DNA from 2 places in the Streptomyces sp. NPDC058671 genome. Region 2 is predicted to be linked to the other one. Evidence: riboswitches for the same ligand, from Rfam matches in the RefSeq annotation. Region 2 holds a riboswitch; the other holds the start of a gene.

Region 1 (3,383 bases), on a different contig from region 2:
GGACAAGGTGCTGCACGGACGCGAGTCCGGCATCATCAAGCGCCTGCCGCACGGTGAGTTCGTCGAGGTCCACGAGCCGCTCAGCCAGGGCGAGCTGCACCGCCTCACCGCGCACGAGCAGTACGAGGCCGCGGCGCTGCCGCCGGCCGTCGACGAGAACGGCGTGGAGCGCAAGGTCGGGCGCGTGGAGAAGCTCCGGATCAAGCTCAACAAGGGCTACTACGGCGACGACAGCCAGATCGCCAAGCCCACGGTCGAGGAGTACAAGGCGATCCAGGACGGCCACGGCCACCACTGATCACCTGAACTCCTGACCTGCCGGTCGCCACGGCGAGAGCCCCGTCCATTCGATGGACGGGGCTCTTTGCCGTCCCCGGGGCTCGATAGGCTGGCCATGACCTGTTGCGCGCGCAATCGACGATGGAGCTGCCATGAGCGCTGTGACCCCCGCTGGAGGATCGACGTCGGCGGGCCGCTCCTGGCCCGTCGTCCTGGACGGTCTGCTGACCGGCCGCGACCAGAGCGCCGAGGACACCGCCTGGGCGATGGACCGGATCCTGCGCGGCGAGGCCACCGACGCCCAGATCGCCGGGTTCGCGGTCGCCCTGCGCGCCAAGGGCGAGACCGTCGAGGAGATCTCGGGGCTCGTGCGCACCATGTACGAGCACGCCAACACGATCGAGGTGCCCGGCCCCTCCGTCGACATCGTCGGCACCGGCGGCGACGGCGCCAAGACCGTCAACATCTCGACCATGTCCGCGATCGTCGTGGCCGGCACCGGAGCCAAGGTCGTCAAGCACGGCAACCGGGCCGCGTCCTCCGCGTCCGGCGCCTCCGACGTCCTGGAGAAGCTCGGCGTCAACCTGGAGCTGACCCCGCGGCGGGTCGCCGAGGTCGCGGAGGAGGCCGGGATCACCTTCTGCTTCGCGGTGAAGTTCCACCCGGCGCTGCGTCATGTCGCCGCGGCCCGCAGGGAGCTCGGCATCCGGACCACCTTCAACTTCCTCGGTCCGCTCACCAACCCCGCCCGGGTGCGGGCCCAGGCCACCGGTGTCGCCGACGCCCGGATGGCCCCCATCATGGCCGGGGTGCTCGCCGAGCGCGGCTCCTCCGCGCTCGTCTTCCGCGGCGACGACGGGCTCGACGAGCTGACCACCACCGCCACCTCGCGGGTCTGGGTGGTCCGCGACGGCGCGGTACGGGAGGAGGCCTTCGACCCCCGGGACGTCGGCATCGACCTCGTGCCGGTGGAGGCCCTGCGCGGCGCGGACGCCTCGTACAACGCGGACGTCGCCCGCCGGCTGCTCGCGGGGGAGACCGGTCCGGTACGGGACGCGGTGCTGCTCAACTCGGCGGCGGCGCTCGTCGCGCTCGCCCCGGGGGAGGGCACCCTCGCGGAGCAGATCCGCGTCGGCATCGACAAGGCCGCGGAGGCGATCGACTCCGGCGCGGCCCGCCGGGCCCTGGAGCGCTGGATCGCCGTCAGCAACGCGTAGCGCGTGCACCGCCGTTCGACCCCGGTCCAGCATGCGGACCGGGGTCTTGCGCTTCGGCGATCATGTGGCAGGATGTCCTACAGGTCACGAGTGACAGCGTTTTGGCCCCGGCTTGCTGTCCGGCAACCCTCCGTCCGTGGCGGGGTGCCCCGGGTGATGACCAGGCCGTAGGCAGCGAGGTCTACGGCAAGCGCGGACCCCTCGAACACCAGGGGTCCTGGTCTCTCGAGGAGCTTTTTCCGTGAGCAAGCGAATGCGATAGGGCGAATCCGCCCCTACTTCACCCTCGGAACAGGGTCACTTCCGCGTACCCGCGTGCGCCCCCGACGTCTCCGAGGCATCACCCGTACCCCGCCGCGTCCGGCCGCGTACGGATCACCGAAGCCATTCCGCACCGCCCGCCGGGAGATACCGCCATGTCCGCACGCACTCACGCCGCCGTCGCCCCCGCCGCCGACGAGTCCGCCGACTCCTGCTGCGCCGCCCCGCTGCCCGTCCTCGGCCGGGACGTCACCGTCCCGCTCGTCACCGGCGGCGACGTGACCTACGCGGCGCTCGACTACGCGGCCAGCGCCCCGGCCCTCCAGCGGGTCTGGGACGACGTCGCCGCGTACGCCCCGTACTACGGCAGCGTCCACCGCGGCGCCGGTTATCTCTCCCAGCTCTCCACCGACCTCTTCGAGAACAGCCGCGCCACCGTCGCCGAGTTCCTCGACTGCCGCCCCGACGACCAGGTCGTCTTCACCCGCTCCACCACCGACTCGCTCAACCTGCTCGCCGCCACCCTCCCCGCCGACTGCCAGGTCTTCGTCTTCGAGACCGAGCACCACGCCTCACTGCTGCCGTGGCAGGACGCCCGCGTCACCTACCTCGACGCCCCGCGCACCCCGGAGCAGGCCGTCGCCACCCTGGAGCGCGCCCTCGCCGACCGCGACCCCTCCCCGAACTCCCGGACCCGGTCGGGCACGGGAGGCCCCGCGAGCCCCGCGCTCGTCTGCGTCACCGGCGCCTCCAACGTCACCGGGGAGCTGTGGCCGGTGAAGGAGCTCGCCGCCGCCGCGCACGCCCACGGCGCCCGCATCGTGCTCGACGCCGCCCAGCTCGCGCCCCACCACCCGGTCTCCGTCCAGGACCTGGACGTGGACTGGATCGCCTTCTCCGGGCACAAGCTGTACGCGCCCTTCGGCTCGGGCGTCCTCGCCGGCCGCGCCGACTGGCTCCAGGACGCCGAGCCCTACCTCGCGGGCGGCGGCGCCTCCCGCAGGGTGGCGCGCCGGGCCGACGGCGGGGTGGACGTGGAGTGGCACACCACCGCGGCCCGCCACGAGGCCGGCTCCCCGAACGTCATCGGCGTGTACTCCATCGCCTCCGCCTGCAGGGCGCTCACCGAAGCAGGCTTCGACGCCCTCGTCGCGCGGGAGCGGCACCTGATCGCCACGGTCCGCGCGGGCCTCGCCGAGGTCCCCGAGGTGAAGGTGCTGTCGCTGTTCGGCGACGACGCGCCCCGGGTCGGCGTCATCTCCTTCGTCGTGGAGGGCTGGAACAGCTCCCACTTCGCCGCCGCGCTCTCCGCCGAGTACGGCATCGGCGTCCGCGACGGACTCTTCTGCGCCCACCCGCTGGTCCGCACGCTGCTCGGCGGCGACCCGGGGACCCAGGGCGAGTGCGGCGCCCCCGAGGCCGCGCCCGGTGAGAGGTCCCTCAACGCCATCCGGGTGAGCTTCGGCGCCGGTACGCCCGACGAGCACGTGGAGCGGTTCGTCGGCGCGGTGAAGGAACTCGTCCGCGACGGCGCGCGGTGGAACTACCGCACCGAGGACGGCCGCTGCGTTCCCGACCGCGGCTGAGCGCTCACTCGTACGGGTGAAGGGGGCCTCCCGACCGGGA
Region 2 (3,383 bases):
GCGAGCGCCGCGGGCACGTACGTGTCGCCGCTCGTGGAGAAGGTCAGGTCGGCCGAGGTCGCGCCCGGCGGGACCGCGCCCACGTCCTCAGCGACGAGGAGGTCGCGGACCGTGCCGGTGCGGCTCTCCCGGAGGTTCCTGCCGTCGACGAGGAACAGGGCGTCCGAGGCGCTCCAGCCGTCCCCGTACGCCGTCACGCTCGCCCGTACCGGGCCGGGCCCCCGCTCGAAGCCGTCGACGGTGATCGTGGTCGAGGGGGAGGTCGAGCGCTGGAGGACGTGCCCGCCGTAGACGTAGACCTTCCGCCGCTCGGGGGCGTGGACCGGGTCCGGCCCCGGGAACCGGTGGACGACCGTCAGGGACCAGCCCGCCACGCAGCCCTTGCCCGTGGGGGCCCAGACGTTGCCGACCGCGATCCGCGTGTCCGTGCCCGTGACGCCCTTGAAGGCGGCGGTCACGTCGGACTCGCCCGTGTAGTAGTGCGGGCCCTCGACGCCGGCCGGGTCGGTGACCATGCTGTCGAGGGAGACGGGGGTCGCGGGACCCGCGCCGACCTTGAGCACGGGGGCGGTCGTCGCGGGGTCGCCGGGCGAGCGGACGGCGTCCGCGCCCGAGAGGTCGCAGCGGCCCAGGCGCGCGCCGCTCGGCCCCGTGTACGTGCCGTCGTTCCCGCCCCAGAACAGCCGGGCGTACGCCACCTCGGCGCCCGCCGGTAGCACGACGCGGCCGGTGCTGGAGCCGTAACCGCCGCCGGCGCCGGTGCCTCCGCCGGTGGTGCCGGTCCTGGCGGCCGTCACCGTGTCGCCGATCGTGGCGAAGTCGCCGTACAGCGACGCGTCGTACCGCTTGCCGAAGGGCTCGACCACGTCGGCCGCGACCGGTCCGGCGGCGGTGAGCGCGAGCGAGCCCGTCATCAGTGCGACGGCCGCGAGTACCTTTCCCAGGTGATGTTGTCTGAAGCGCATAAAAGGGCAATGTAGGCAAAACACATCATCATGGGGCGTTACGCCACGCGGCGGCGCGCGTACTCCACGATCTCGGCCATCGGCGGCCGCTCCTCCGTGTCCACCGCGTACGTCCGCGGCGTGAACCCCGACTCACCCCGCTCGAACTGGGTCAGCCACGGCCGCACCAGATGTCCCCGCGAAAGCCGCAGCTGCGCCGTCCGGTAGATCGCCGCCGCCATCCGGCCGAGCGCCAGCCCGTCCTGGTGGCGGTGCTTGCGGACCCCCACGTCCACCTGTGCGAGCGCGTCCAGGCCCACCGTGTGCAGCGCGTCGACCAGCAGCGCCAGCTCCACTCCGTAACCGACCGGGAACGGCAGCCGTTCGAGCAGCGAACGGCGGGCCGCGTACTCCCCGCCCAGCGGCTGCACGAAACCGGCCAGCTGCGGCCAGTGCAGGTTGAGCAGCGGGCGTGCCACCAGCTCCGTGACGCGACCGCCCTGACCAGGGGTGTCGTTGAACGGGCGGTCGTACATCGCCTTCACGAGGTCCACGTCCGGGTCGGTGAGCAGCGGGCCCACGATCCCCGTCACGAAGTCCGCGGAGAAGTCCCGCAGGTCCGCGTCCACGAAACAGACGACGTCCCCACTGGTCACCATCAGTGACCGCCACAGGACCTCGCCCTTGCCCGGCACCGCCGGTATCCGGGGGAGGATCGCGTCCCGCGCGACCACCCGCGCCCCGGCCTCGGCCGCCACCTCCGCCGTACGGTCCGTGGACCCCGAGTCGATCACCACCAGCTCGTCGACGAGCGGCGCCGCCCCGCCCATCAGCTCGCGCCGGATCACGGTGACGATGTCCCCGACCGTCGCCTCCTCGTTCAGCGCGGGCAGCACCACGCTGACCTTCGTCCCGCGCTTGGCGGCGAGAACCCGCTCCAGCGGTCGATCGGCCACGGACCAGGACCGCCGGTCCAGCCAGCGCTCCACCTCATCCAGCACGTGATCTCCATCTCGCGGTTCGGACGACCATCTCGACCGTCCATGCCTTCGGTTACAGTCTTGAACAACGCGGACGCCCGATGCATGTCGGGGTGCCGCCCGCGTCACACAACCGAATACCGCTCATCCAGAGGGGCAGAGGGAAACGGCCCGTTGAAGCCCCGGCAACCCTCCAGTCAGCAGCTCGTACTCCAGCGAGGTCCCTGACTAGGGAAGGTGCCAAATCCGTCTCATGGCGAAAAATTCGTCATGGGAAAGATGAGGAGAAAGGGCCTCGCCTCCATGGCTGTACAGACCGTCACCCCCGCCACCACCGTCGACCTCGGTCCCGCGTCCGGGCTTTCCTGTCGCGAATGCGGTGAAGTGTTCGCGCTCGGCCCGATCTTCGCCTGCGAACTCTGTTTCGGACCTCTCGAAGTGGCGTACGACCTCCCCACCGGTGACCCCGAGGCGCTGCGCAAGCAGATCGAGGCCGGCCCCGCCAACATCTGGCGGTACGCCCCCCTGCTGCCCGTCCCCGCCGACGTCGCCGACAAGCCGAACCTGAACCCGGGCTGGACCAAGCTCGTCCAGGCGGACAACCTCGCCCGCGAGATCGGCGTCGCCCCCGGCAAGCTCTTCGTCAAGGACGACTCCGGCAACCCGACCCACTCCTTCAAGGACCGGGTCGTCGCCCAGGCCATCGAGGCCGCCCGCGCCTTCGGCTTCACCACCCTGTCCTGCTCCTCCACCGGCAACCTGGCCGGCGCCGTCGGCGCCGCCGCCGCCCGTGCCGGCTTCCGCTCCTGCGTGTTCATCCCGCACGACCTGGAGCAGGGCAAGGTCGTCATGGCCGGTGTCTACGGCGGTGACCTCGTCGCCATCGAGGGCAACTACGACGACGTCAACCGCTTCTGCTCGGAGCTCATCGGCGACCCGCTCGGCGAGGGCTGGGGCTTCGTGAACGTCAACCTCCGCCCGTACTACGGCGAGGGCTCCAAGACGCTGGCGTACGAGATCTGCGAGCAGCTCGGCTGGGTCATCCCCGACCAGCTCGTCATCCCGATCGCCTCCGGCTCGCAGCTCACCAAGATCGACAAGGGTCTCCAGGAGCTCATCAAGCTGGGCCTCGTCAAGGACAAGCCGTACAAGATCTTCGGCGCCCAGGCCGAGGGCTGCTCCCCGGTCTCCGTCGCCTTCAAGGCCGGCCACGACGTCGTCCGCCCGCAGAAGCCGAACACGATCGCCAAGTCGCTCGCCATCGGCAACCCGGCCGACGGCCCGTACGTCCTCGACATCGCCCGCCGCACCGGCGGCGCCGTGGAGGACGTGAACGACGAGCAGGTCGTCGACGCGATCAAGCTGCTCGCGCAGACCGAGGGCATCTTCGCCGAGACCGCGGGCGGCGTGACCGTCGGCGTCGCGAGGAAGCTCGTCGAGAACGGGCTGATCGACCCGA

Evidence for each region. Region 2 has a riboswitch for S-adenosylmethionine ahead of thrC (threonine synthase). Riboswitches for the same ligand answer to the same signal wherever they lie in the genome.
Region 1: another riboswitch for S-adenosylmethionine. It lies ahead of ACFWV2_RS31295 (aminotransferase class V-fold PLP-dependent enzyme); the one in region 2 lies ahead of thrC (threonine synthase).

The regions. Positions count from the first base shown of each region.
Region 1 is NZ_JBHXSA010000038.1:13,834-17,216, forward strand. Features, by position in the region: gene ACFWV2_RS31285 (cytochrome bc complex cytochrome b subunit) at 1-298, shown strand, start outside; gene trpD (anthranilate phosphoribosyltransferase) at 432-1,496, shown strand; SAM riboswitch class IV at 1,579-1,695, shown strand; gene ACFWV2_RS31295 (aminotransferase class V-fold PLP-dependent enzyme) at 1,913-3,343, shown strand.
Region 2 is NZ_JBHXSA010000003.1:307,459-310,841, reverse strand. Features, by position in the region: gene ACFWV2_RS05815 (hypothetical protein) at 1-965, opposite strand, end outside; gene ACFWV2_RS05810 (glucosyl-3-phosphoglycerate synthase) at 1,004-1,945, opposite strand; SAM riboswitch class I at 2,066-2,210, shown strand; gene thrC (threonine synthase) at 2,204-3,383, shown strand, end outside.